Regions from separate parts of the Methylobacterium organophilum genome, predicted to be linked through region 1. Evidence: predicted binding sites of a transcription regulator. Region 1 holds the regulator's gene; the other holds the start of a gene.
What was found. Region 1 encodes HrcA, which represses chaperone genes, less so after heat shock. Its sites were predicted from a motif close to GTTAGCACTCNCNNNNNGNGAGTGCTAAC; they were not measured.

Region 1 (6,364 bases):
ATCTGGAACGCTTTTCTCCGCTTGATCGTTGCGAGCCCGGTTTCGGCGCCCGTCACGGCGTTCGACGCAATCGCAGTAGGGAGAAACGAACCATGACGAAGCTCCTTCGGGGTACAGCCACGGCGGCCATTCTGGTGCTCGGCGTCGCCACCGCCCTGGCACAGGGTGGCGGTGCGGGGGGCGCGGGTGGCGGGGCCGGTGGTGCCGCTGGCGGTGGGGCCGGCGTGGGCGCCGGTGGCGGAGCCGGTGGGGGCGCAGGCGGTGCGGGCGGTGGCGCCCGCGGTGGCGGCGGCGAGATGGGCGGCGGGGCGGCGGGAGGCGCCGCGGGTGGCGCGGCCGGCGGCGGAGCAGCCGGTCCTCGGGGCGGTGCCGGCGAGGCCGGCCAGCGCGGCGGCGCGGCCGGGCGCGAGGAGGGTGCGGCCGGCCAGCCGGGGGAACGCGGCGGCCGCGAGGGCGCCGACAAGGCAGGCCAGGGCGAGCGCGGACAGCCGAACCGGACCGAGCCGGGTCAGCGCAACGGGCGCGATGCGGCGGGCGAGCGTGGTGGCCGGGAGGGCGCCGGAGAACGGGGCGGCAGGGCCGATGGCAAGACCGAGGGTCGGGGCGAGCGGGGCGCGGCCGGCGAGCGCGGCGGCGGAGCCCGGTCCACGGAGGCGCGCGGCGCTTCCCGGAGCCTGAACACGACGCAGCGCACGGAATTCCGCCAGTCGATCACCCGCACCAACGTGCAGCGGCTCAGCAACGTGAACTTCTCGGTGAATGTCGGCACGGCCATCCCGCGCTCCGTCCACCTGCATCCGCTCCCGCCGGCGATCCTGACCCTGGTGCCGGCCTATCGCGGCTTCCAGTTCATCCTGGTCGGGGACGACATCGTCATCATCGATCCCGATACCTACGAGGTCGTGGACGTGATCCCGGCCTGATCGGCAGGGCTTGCGTCACGGCGGCCGCGGAGCGATCCGCGGCCGTTTCGCGTTCAGCGCCCGCGGTCGAGCAGGCCCGAGACGACGCGGGCGGTGTAGTCCACCATCGGCACGATCCGGGCATAGTTGAGCCGGGTCGGTCCGATCACCCCGACGACGCCCACGATCTTCTGGTCGCCGTCCCGGAAAGGCGCGGCGATCAGCGAGGAGCCGGAGAGCGAGAACAGCTTGTTCTCCGAGCCGATGAAGATGCGCACGCCGTCCCCCTCCTCGGCGCGGGAGAGGAGCTCGATCACGTCCTTCTGCGTCTCGAGATCGTTGAACAGCAGGCGGATGCGTTCGAGATCCTCGACCGCCCGCAGATCTTCCAGGAGGTTGGCCTGGCCGCGGACGATGAGCTGGCGCGCCTCGGAGGGTCCCACCGTGGTGGCGAGCCCGGCATCGACCAGGCGCTCGGTGATCGCGTCGAGCTCGCGCTTCATTGCCTGGCGGCCCGCCTCGATCTCCGCCCGCAACAGGTCGAGGCTGCGCCCGTTCAGGCGGGCGTTGAGGTAGTTCGAGGCCTCCTGCAGCGCGCTGGCCGGCAGACCCGGCGGCAGGTCGAGCAGGCGGTTCTCGACCGAGCCGTCGACCGAGACCAGCACCACCAGGGCCCGGTGAGGATCGAGCCGCACGAACTCGATATGCTTGAGGCCCGCATTCGCCTTCGTGGTCAGCACCACGCCGGCCCCGCGGGAGATCCCCGAGAGCAGGCTGGAGGCCTCGGTCAGGGCGCTGTCGAAGGTGTGGCGCGAGGCTGCCGCCCGCATCTGCGCCTCGATGCGCCCCTTCTCCTCCTGGCCGACATCGCCGAGCTCCATGATCGCGTCGACGAAGAAGCGCAGGCCGTGCTCCGTGGGCAGCCGGCCGGCGGAGGTGTGGGGCGCGAAGATGAGCCCGGACTGCTCCAGATCCGACATCACGTTGCGGATCGAGGCGGGCGACAGCCCCATCGGCAGGATGCGCGCGAGGTTGCGCGAGCCCACCGGCTCACCCGTGGTGAGGTAGCTCTCGACGATCTGGCGAAAGATCTCCCGCGCCCGGTCGTTCATCTGCGCGAGCGCGTGGCTCTGGAGCGGGGGGAAAGGGGAGGGGAAGGAATCGGACAAGGTGGGAAACGGACAGGCTCTTCAGGGCGGCGGCCGATTGTGTCCGCTCACCGCCCCGCGATCAATCCGGACGCTGCGCCGCTGCGGCAGCGGGGATGATCCGCGTCGCTCGCGCGTCTCACAGAGGTGAGGAACGCCCGGACAGATCCCGCCCGGACCGATCCCGAAGACCGGTCATCGACAGGAGGAAGACCCACCGTGACAGCGACCTTCAGGAAGCTCGCCCCCCGGCTCGTGGCGATCGCGATCGGCCTCGGCGGCATCGGGCTCGCCGCCGCGCCGCGGCCGGCGGCGGCCGCCCCGATCGCCGTGCCCGCCGACGCGCTGGCGCAGGAAGGCCCCGCCCTCGAGATCCAGCACCGGCGCTGGCACCGGCATCATCGCCGTCACCGTCATCTCTGGCACCGCCATCCCCGGCATCATTGGCACCGCCATCGCCATCATCGCCACGGGCAGCGTCCGGTCCACCGCAAGCACTGGCGCTGACGCGACCGCTCCGCCCGACCGGGAGCCGCCATCCGCGAAGGATGGCGGCTCTTTCCGTTTCCGAAGGCCGGGTTGCCGCCCGGGGCGGCAGCGCCTATGAGCCCGGGCTTCGGATTTTGGGACGGAGAACTTCAGGATGCGGCCTTCCAAGCGCGCGCCCGACGAGCTGCGCAAGGTCAGCCTGGAGCGGGCTGTGGCCCGCTACGCGGAGGGGTCCTGCCTCGTCACCTTCGGCGAGACCAAGGTGCTCTGCACCGCCTCCCTGGAGGAGCGCGGGCCGCCGTGGCTGCGCGGCTCCGGCAAGGGCTGGGTGACGGCCGAGTACTCGATGCTGCCCCGCGCCACCCACGAGCGCACCCGCCGCGAGGTGAATTCCGGCAAGCCCTCCGGCCGCACCCAGGAGATTCAGCGCCTGATCGGCCGTTCGCTCCGCGCCGTCACCAATCTGCCGGCGCTCGGCGAGCGCCAGATCACGGTCGATTGCGACGTGATCCAGGCCGATGGCGGCACCCGCACCGCCGCGATCACCGGCGCCTGGGTGGCCCTGCACGATTGCTTCTCCTGGATGCGCACGCGTTCGATCATCTCGGTCGATCCCCTGCGCGACCATGTCGCCGCCGTGTCCTGCGGCATCTACAAGGGCAACCCGGTCCTCGATCTCGAATATGCCGAGGATTCCGCGGCCGAGACCGACGCCAATTTCGTGATGACCGGCAAGGGCGGCATCGTCGAGGTGCAGGGCACGGCCGAGATGGAGCCGTTCTCGGAGGAGCAGTTCCTGGAGCTGCTCCGCCTCGCCCGCGGCGGCATCGAGCAGCTCGTCGCCCTGCAGAAGCAGGCCCTCGCGTGAGCGGCCACCGCCTCCTGTCCGGCAAGGTCGTCATCGCGACCCACAATGCCGGCAAGCTCGTGGAGATGCGCGAATTGCTCGCGCCCTTCGGCGTCGAGGCGGTCTCGGCCGGCGAGCTCGGCCTGCCCGAGCCCGACGAGACCGGCACGATGTTCTCCGAGAACGCGGCGATCAAGGCCCTCGCCGCGGCGGAGGCCTCCGGCCTGCCGGCCTTCGCCGACGATTCCGGCCTCTGCGTCGATGCCCTCGACGGCGCGCCGGGCCTGTTCTCGGCCCGCTGGGCCGGCCCGTCCAAGGACTTTTCCGGCGCGATGGCCCGGATCGAGGCGGAGCTCGTCAAGCGCGGGGCCGAGAGCCGGCGGGCGCATTTCGTCTCCGCCCTCGTGCTCGCCTGGCCCGACGGCCACACCGAGTTGTTCGAGGGCCGGGTCTTCGGCGATCTCGTCCCGCCCCGCGGCAGCCTCGGCTTCGGCTACGACCCGATGTTCAAGCCGGACGGCCTCGACCGGACCTTCGGCGAGATCTCGTCCGAGGAGAAGCACGGGGTCGACTGGCAGAGCGGGGCCGCCCTCTCGCACCGGGCGCGCGCCTTCGTGGCGCTCGCCGCCGCCTGCCTGCGGCGGCCGGGCTGACGCCGGACGCCGGGCATGGTTCAGGAGGCTCCGGATCATCCCACCCGCGATGTCGGGTTCGGGGTCTACCTGCACTGGCCGTTCTGCGCCTCCAAATGCCCCTATTGCGACTTCAACAGCCATGTCCGGCACGCGCCCGTCGATGAGGCGCGCTTCCTCGCCGCCTTCCGGCGCGAGATCGCCCATGTCGCCGGCCTGACGCCGGGGCGGCGGGTCTCCAGCATCTTCCTCGGCGGGGGTACGCCCTCCCTGATGCGCCCGGAGACGGTCGCGGGGCTCCTCGAAGCCGTCTCCGAAGCCTGGGGGTTCGCGCCTGGTATCGAAGTCACGCTGGAGGCCAATCCGACCAGCGTCGAGGCGGGGCGTTTCCGCGGCTACCGCTCCGCAGGCGTCAACCGGGTGTCGCTCGGCGTGCAGGCCCTGAACGACGCCGACCTGAAGGCCCTCGGGCGCCTTCACAGCGTCGCCGAGGCGCTCGAGGCCGTCGAAACGGCCGCAGCACATTTCGAGCGCTTCTCCTTCGATCTCATCTATGCCCGGCCCGGCCAGACGCCGCAGGCCTGGGAGAAGGAACTGCGCGAGGCCATCGCCCGCGCCGCAGAGCATCTCTCCCTCTACCAGCTCACCATCGAGCCGGGCACGCCCTTCTTCGGCCTCGCCAAGGCCGGCAAGCTGGTGCCACCGGACGACGAGGTGGCGCGAGCCCTCTACGACGTCACGCAGGAGGTCTGCGAGGCGGCGGGCCTGCCGGCCTACGAGATTTCGAACCATGCCCGGACCGGCGCCCAGTCGCGCCACAACCTGCTCTACTGGCGCTACGGCGAATATGCCGGCATCGGTCCGGGCGCCCATGGACGCCTCGTCCTGCCGGGAGGCCGCACCGGCACGGTGACGGAGCGGGCGCCGGAAGCCTGGCTGGAGCGGGTCGAGCGCGAGGGCCACGGCATCCGCGAATGGGAGCCGCTTTCCCTGCCCGATCAGGCCGACGAGTTCCTGATGATGGGCCTGCGCCTCGCCGAGGGCATCGACCCCGCCCGCTACGCCGTGCTCAAGGGCAGTCCCCTCGACGAGGGCCGCCTTGCGGATCTTGCGGCGGAGGGGCTGATCGCCCGGCGCGAAGGCGGGCGCATCGCCGCCACGCCCCGGGGGGCACCGGTGTTGAACGCGCTCGTGGCAGCGCTCGCCGCCTGAGGCGCCTTATGGATCCGGCGACTCTCGGCCTCGTCCTCCTCGCCGCCTTCCTTCACGCCGCCTGGAACACGCTTCTGCGCGGGGGGGCCGACCGGCTCTGGTCGATGGCCGTGATGAACCTCGTCATGGGACTGGCCGGGCTGGCCGGACTTCTTGCCTACGGCCTGCCGGCCCCCGCGAGTTGGCCCTGCGCCGTGGCTTCCGGCGCCCTCCACCTCGCCTACAACCTTCTCTTGGTCGCAACCTACCGCACCGGCGATCTCGGGCAGACCTATCCGATCGCCCGCGGATCCTCGCCCGCCATGGTGACGCTGGGCGCCGGCTTCGCCGCGGGGGAGCATCCCGGCCTGCTCGCCACCTGCGGTATCGTGCTCGTCAGCGGCGGCATCCTTTCTCTGGCTCGGGAGCGCGGCGGCCTCGGCCGTGCGACCCTCATGCCGGCGCTGGCGACCGGCGTCGCCATCGGCGGCTACACCCTGGTCGACGGAATCGGCGTACGGCAGGGAGGCGACTGGCGCGCCTATGCCGCGGCGATGTTCGTGTTCCACCTCATCCTGCCATCCTGGCTCGCATTGCGGCGCGGAACGGCCGTGCTGCGCGTGCCTGCCCCCGAGATGATGAAGGCGGCCGGAGGCGGCGTGATCTCTTTCGCCGCCTACGCCGCCGTGGTCTGGGCGATGCAGCGCGGCGCCATGGGTGCCGTCTCGGCCCTGCGGGAGACCAGCGTCGTCTTCGCGGCCCTGCTCGGCCGCATCGTCCTCGGCGAGCGCCTGACGCCCCACCGGATCGCGGCCTGCCTCGTCATCGCGCTCGGAGCAGCGGCAATCGGAAGCGCCTGAAGGCAAAGCCCGAATTCGGGAGAGCGACCCGTCAGCGCTCTGAGCGCGCTCATGCTTTTCAGAGCATGCCAGCCATGTAATCGCCTGATTGTCCCGCGGCGATCATTGCTGTAGCGGAGCGCCGGATAAATAATTTTTGCACGAATCGAAAAATAAAATGATGCCGGAAGAGAAAGTGCACGATCAGGGCGGGCGCATGCAGCATAATTCCCTGCCGATGAACCGGCGGCAGATCATCGGAGGCGCCCTGGCCGGGCTTGCAGCCTCGACCCTGCCGAGTGCTCCGCTCCTCGCT
Region 2 (6,364 bases), 2.0 Mb from region 1:
ACGTCTCGACGGTGCTCGTCCCCCTCGTCGAGGAAGTGAAGGGAATCCTCCATGGCGCTTGATGTCGACGGCTACGCGGTGCTGCAGGCGATGGGCGCCGCGCCCGAGGCCTTCCCCGATATCCAGACCGAGGTGCCCCGGCTCGCCCGCACCCTCGTCGTGAAGCAGCTGAAGGTCCGCAGCCTGAATGTGGCCGGCCTGCGCCTGATCCGCGACGTGGTCGGCATGGAGAATTTTGCGCTGATCGCGGACGGGATGAGCGATGCCGAGGTGAAGAGCCTCGTCACGCGGCTCGACCCGCATCACCCGAGCCTCCGGGAGGCGACGCCGACCTGGTTCCGGCGCCGTCTGACCGCGCTCGCGGCGGGCGACGCCCCGATCCGCAAGGGCGAGACCCCGCCCGCCAAGCCCGCCCCCGAGCCCCAGGCCGAGCGGGCTCTGGCGAGCCGCCCCTTCGCCGCGACCTGGGACGGCAAGGACCACGACGCCCCGGCGGAGAAGAAATCCGAGAAGAAGGGCAAGAAGGACAAGAAGAAGGGTTGAGAATCGGGTCGGATCGGCCGCTTCGGCGTCGCGCTCGTCCTTGCCGGCGGGAGCGGCGCCGACCGAGCCGATCAATCGAGGGGCCGCCTCCGAGCCTCCTGCGCGTCACCCGCGCCCACGAAAAAGGGGCCGCCTCGCGGCGACCCCTCTTCCGTCTCGTATGGGTGGCTGGACTTAGAAGTCCATGCCGCCCATGCCGCCGCCCGGCATGGCCGGAGCGGGGCTGTCCTTCTTCGGCGCGTCGGCGACCATGGCTTCCGTGGTCACCAGCAGGCCGGCCACCGAGGCGGCGTCCTGCAGGGCGGTGCGCACCACCTTGGCCGGGTCGACGATGCCGGCCTGGATCATGTCGACATACTCTTCGGTCTGGGCGTTGAAGCCGTAGGTCTCCGAGGAGGTGTTGTCGGTGATCTTGCCGACCACGATCGAGCCCTCAACGCCCGCGTTCTGGGCGATCTGGCGGATCGGGGCCTCAAGGGCCTTCAGGACGATCTTGATGCCGGCCTGGACGTCCGGGACGTCGGAGGTCAGCTCGGCGACCGCCTTCTTGGCGCGCAGTAGGGCCGTGCCGCCGCCGGGGACGATGCCCTCTTCCACCGCAGCGCGGGTGGCGTTGAGCGCGTCGTCCACGCGGTCCTTCTTCTCCTTGACCTCGACCTCGGTCGCGCCGCCGACGCGGATCACCGCGACGCCGCCGGCGAGCTTGGCCAGGCGCTCCTGGAGCTTCTCACGGTCGTAGTCCGAGGTGGTCTCCTCGATCTGCGCCTTGATCTGGCCGACGCGGGCCTCGATGTCGGCCTTCTCGCCGAGACCGTCGATGATCGTGGTGTTCTCCTTCTCGATGCGCACGCGCTTGGCGCGGCCGAGCATGGGGAGCGTCACGTTCTCGAGCTTGATGCCGAGATCCTCGGCGATCATCTGGCCCTTGGTCAGGATCGCGATGTCCTCGAGCATGGCCTTGCGGCGGTCGCCGAAGCCCGGCGCCTTGACGGCCGCGACCTTGAGGCCGCCGCGGAGCTTGTTGACGACGAGGGTAGCCAGAGCCTCGCCCTCGATGTCCTCGGCGATGATGACGAGCGGCTTGCCGGTCTGCACCACGGCCTCGAGCACCGGCAGCATGGCCTGGAGCGAGGAGAGCTTCTTCTCGTGGATGAGGATGTAGGGATCCTCGAGCTCGGCGATCATCTTCTCCGCATTCGTGATGAAGTACGGGGAGAGATAGCCGCGGTCGAACTGCATGCCCTCGACGACGTCGAGCTCGGTCTCGGCGGTCTTGGCCTCCTCGACGGTGATGACGCCCTCGTTGCCCACCTTCTGCATGGCGTGGGCGATCATCTCGCCGATCTCCTTGTCGCCGTTGGCGGAGATCGTGCCGACCTGGGCGACTTCGTCGGAGGTCGAGACCTTCTTGGCGCGGGCGGTGATGTCCTTCACCGCGGCGGCCGTGGCGAGGTCGATGCCGCGCTTCAGGTCCATCGGGTTGATGCCGGCGGCGACGAACTTGGCGCCCTCGCGGACGATCGCCTGGGCGAGCACGGTCGCGGTGGTGGTGCCGTCACCGGCGATGTCGTTGGTCTTCGAGGCCACTTCGCGCACCATCTGGGCGCCCATGTTCTCGAACTTGTCGGCGAGCTCGATCTCCTTGGCGACGGTGACGCCGTCCTTGGTGATGCGGGGGGCGCCGAAGCTCTTCTCGATCACGACGTTGCGACCCTTCGGGCCGAGCGTCACCTTGACGGCATCCGCGAGGATGTCGACGCCGCGGAGCATCTTGTCGCGGGCGTCGGCCGAGAAACGGACGTCTTTCGCTGCCATTGTACTACCTCTGCAGTTCGTGGGAGCCCCAAGGCGGCCGGAGCGGCGCCTCGAAGGGCGGGGAAGGGTTCGGGGGGCCTTAGGCGGCGACCACACCCATGATGTCGGACTCCTTCATGATGAGGAGATCCTGGCCGTCGATCTTCACCTCGGTGCCGGACCACTTGCCGAACAGCACGCGGTCACCGACCTTGACGTCGAGCGCGTTCACGCGGCCCTGCTCGTCCCGGGCGCCCGGGCCGACGGCGACGATCTCGCCCTCCTGCGGCTTCTCCTTGGCGGTATCGGGGATGATGATGCCGCCCTTCGTCTTCTCTTCGCTCTCGATGCGACGGACGACGACGCGGTCGTGCAGCGGACGGAACTTCATGAGCTGCCCTCTTGCTTCGAATTCTCGAATGGTCTTGATGCGGCGGGGACCGCGTCCCGACCTTGTCGCTAGCAACCTGTTAGCACTCTCGTGCGTCGAGTGCTAACGACGGCGGCGAGATAGGCTCGGGCGCGCGCCGAGTCAAGCTGCCGCAGCAGGCGGCTTGCACGAATTCGCTCTTCTCGGCGCCGCCCTTCTCGCAAAAGAGTCTCCTCCCGCGATGATCAGCCTTCAGGGACCGCAGGGCGCCGTCGATACCGCCTGCCTGGAGGGGCAGGGTCCCCTCGACCCGGCGACCGTCTGGATCGATCTCGACGATCCCTCCGCCGAGGAGGCCGCTGCGGTGGAGCGGGGCACCGGCCTGCGCGTGCCCTCCCGCGCCGCCCTGAGCGAAGTCGAATCCTCCAGCCGCCTGCGCCGCAACCGCAACGGCCTGTCCCTTTCGACGCCGATGGTGACCTTCGACCGGGCGGATTTTTCCCTGAAGCCCCTCGGCTTCGTGCTCACCAGAGAGCACCTGCTCACCGTCCGCTTCCACGATCTGCGCGCCTTCGCGACGGTGAAGAAGCGCATCGCCGAGCAGGACGACAAGGCGACCACCAGCACCCAGGTGTTCCTGTTGCTCGTCGAGGAGCTGGTCGACAGCCTTGCCGACGCCCTGGAGGAGATGTCGGCCGATCTCGATGCCCTCTCGACCCGGATCTTCGACTTCGACGTGAGCGCCCGGCCCGGGGCGCGCAAGGACGACGCCACCGCGCCCAAGCGCCGCGACCTGGCGCTGCGCCGGCTGCTGCGCTCGATCGGGCGGCAGGGCAAGGCTCTGGCCAAGGTCCGGGCCAGCCTGCTCGGCCTCGGCCGGATCGTGCCCTTCGTGAAGGACGAGTGCGGCGAGCTGCTCCATGCCGAGGAGAAGCCGCGCTTCGACACCCTGTCCCGGGACATCGCCTCCCTCGACGAGTTCGAGACCCGGCTCTCGGAGACGCTGCAATTCCAGCTCGACGCGGCCCTCGGCCTCATCAACATCGAGCAGAACAATGCCTTCCGCATCCTCACCGTGGTCTCGGTGGTGGGCGTGCCCCCGACCCTGATCGCCTCGATGTACGGCATGAACTTCAAGAACATGCCCGAGCTGAGCTGGACCTACGGCTACCCCTACGGCCTCGCGCTGATCGCGATCTCGGCGCTGATCCCGCTGATCTTCTTCCGGGTGAAGGGCTGGATCTGACGCTCCTCGACTCCGGCGGGTGCGGCAGCGGGCCTCGCGCGCCGGGCCGGAACGCCGGCCCCTCCCTGCCGTTCCCGGGCATCCCCGGAACGGCAGAGATATGGGTGTGGCAGGGCTGATGAGCGACGAGCGCAAGCAGGGCGAGGCGGCCTATCGCCTCTCGCGGAGGAATCTTCTGGCGGCCGGCGGAGCGACCCTGTCCGGTGCCGCGCTCGCCGCGACCGGCGCCGCGGCGCAGGCACAGGATGGGGCGCTTGGCCCGGCGGTGCCGGCCGATACCGGCGCGGTCCAGGGCGGCCGGGTCGTGTTCCCGAACTGGCGCGGCCAGGGGGACGCGCCCCCTCCCCCGCCGCCCGCGCCCCTGCCCCCGGAGAAGCGGGTCGGCTTCGCCGTCGTCGGCCTCGGCCGCCTGAGCCTGGAGGAGATCCTGCCGGCCTTCGGCGAGGCGAAGATGGCGCGCCCCGTCGCCCTGGTCTCGGGCTCGCCGGACAAGGCGAAGCTCGTCGCCGCGCAATACGGCATCGCCGCCGAGGCGATCTACGGCTACGGCGACTGGGACCGCCTGAAGGCGAACCCGGCGGTGCAGGCGGTCTACGTGGTGACGCCGAACGCGCTCCACCGGGAGCACGTCGTGGCGGCGGCGGGGGCGGGCAAGCACGTGCTCTGCGAGAAGCCGATGGCGACGAGCCCGGACGAGGCCCGGGCCATGATCGAGGCCTGTGCCCAGGCCAAGGTCAAGCTGATGATCGCCTATCGCTGCCAGTACGAGCCCAACAACCGCGAGGTGACGAAGATCGCCCGTTCCGGGAGCCTCGGCCGCCTGCGCCTGATCCAGGCCTTCAACGGCCAGACCTCGGGCCTGCCCGAGCAGTGGCGGCTCCGCAAGGCCCTGGCCGGCGGCGGAGCGCTCCCCGATATCGGCCTCTACTGCCTCAACGGGGTGCGGGCCCTGACCGGCGAGGAGCCGGTCTCGGTGACGGCGCAGGTCCATTCGACGCCCGACAGCCCGCTCTTCCGGGAGGTGGAGGAGAGCGTCGTCTTCACCCTCACCTTCCCCTCCGGCGTCATCGCCCAGTGCGGCACGAGCTACGGCGTCCACGAGAGCCGGCGGCTCGATGTCCATACCGAGGGCGGGGCCCTCACCCTCGAGAACGCCTTCGCCTATCGCGGCCAGCGCCTGATGATCGCCCATCGCGAGGGGACGCGGGTGCAGAAGGACGAGCCGGTAATCCCGCCGAAGAACCAGTTCGCTCTGGAGCTCGACCACATGGCGGAGTGCATCCTGAAGGACCGCCGCCCCCGCACCCCGGGCGAGGAGGGCCTGCAGGACCAGATCCTGATGGCGGCGATCTACGAGGCGGCCCGCAGCCGCGCCCCCGTCACGGTCGGCCCCCTGCCCGGCACCGGCATGGGCGCCGACGCTACCCGCGGGCCGGCCCTCGACGGCTGAGGCCCCGATTGCGCCCTACCCCCAGCGCACGAAGCCTGCGACCAGGAGGATGGCGAGCACCGCCAGGATCCAGACATGGCCCGAGCCGACGGCGTAGAGCACGAGGGCCAGGAACACGGCGGTGATGCCGAGCAGGACGGCGACGGCGACCGGGTTCACGCCCGCCCGCTCCCGCCCGCGGCGCCCGCGCCTGCCTGTTCGATCCGCCCCATCGCTCCCCCCGACTCCGCCGGGGCGCTTGCCATGGCCGCCGATCGGACTTCAACCCGTTGCGGGTCCGTCCGATCCCTTTCGCGTGAGGGCGGAGCCCGTCCTGTCAGGCTTTCGCCAGGAGCGCCTCCAGCCGCGCGGCCAGAGCGGCGCCGTCGCCGGCGAGATGGAGGCGCTTCAGCCGGGAGGTCTCGCCGGAGAGGAAGCGGATCCCGGCCCGGCGCAGGTCGAGCGTTTCCGCGAGGAAGGCGAGGAGGGCCGCGTTGGCCGCGCCCTCCACCGGCGGGGCCGCGAGCCGGATGCCGAGCACCGGCCGCCCGTCCGCGCCGATATTCACACCGTCGAGGCCGTTGCGGGAGGCGCGCGGGGTCAGGCGGACCGTGAGGCGCAGGCCGTCGGCCTCGATCGTATAGGGGTGGGCGGGCTCGGCCATGTCGTCCGGGGTCGGTTCGGGGGCGGTTGTCAGCGGCGGTTCGCGTCCTGCCCTTTAACACGCGTTTACACGGCGGGCCGCCGCCGCATCACCGGAATGTCGGATGTCCGCCCCCGGCCGATGGGATAGGAACCGGGTATGGATGCCCTCGCTCTGCCCGTCTTCCCGCGGCTGGTGCCGCCGGTGCCGACACCTGCGGCGCGGGAGCTCTCGACCTGGCGCTTCGTGCGGGCGATGCGCATCAACGGCATCGGCTGCTGGCCGCAACAGGCCTACGAGGCGCCGTATCTGCGCCGCCGCATCCTGGGGCGCACCCGC

Region 2: the regulator HrcA is predicted to act here: its motif matches at 2,807-2,835, upstream of groES (co-chaperone GroES).

The regions. Positions count from the first base shown of each region.
Region 1 covers NZ_CP092848.1:1,376,773-1,383,136, reverse strand. The annotation lists gene MMB17_RS06385 (DUF1236 domain-containing protein) at 93-923, shown strand; gene hrcA (heat-inducible transcriptional repressor HrcA) at 977-2,014, opposite strand; gene MMB17_RS06375 (hypothetical protein) at 2,270-2,557, shown strand; gene rph (ribonuclease PH) at 2,694-3,407, shown strand; gene rdgB (RdgB/HAM1 family non-canonical purine NTP pyrophosphatase) at 3,404-4,039, shown strand; gene hemW (radical SAM family heme chaperone HemW) at 4,055-5,230, shown strand; gene MMB17_RS06355 (DMT family transporter) at 5,239-6,069, shown strand; gene mqo (malate dehydrogenase (quinone)) at 6,266-6,364, shown strand, end outside.
Region 2 covers NZ_CP092848.1:4,603,789-4,610,152, forward strand. The annotation lists gene MMB17_RS21700 (ParA family protein) at 1-62, shown strand, start outside; gene MMB17_RS21705 (hypothetical protein) at 52-543, shown strand; gene groL (chaperonin GroEL) at 718-2,358, opposite strand; gene groES (co-chaperone GroES) at 2,438-2,728, opposite strand; gene MMB17_RS21720 (magnesium transporter CorA family protein) at 2,949-3,953, shown strand; gene MMB17_RS21725 (Gfo/Idh/MocA family protein) at 4,072-5,403, shown strand; gene MMB17_RS21730 (hypothetical protein) at 5,419-5,562, opposite strand; gene MMB17_RS21735 (DUF167 family protein) at 5,720-6,046, opposite strand; gene MMB17_RS21740 (cytochrome P450) at 6,185-6,364, shown strand, end outside.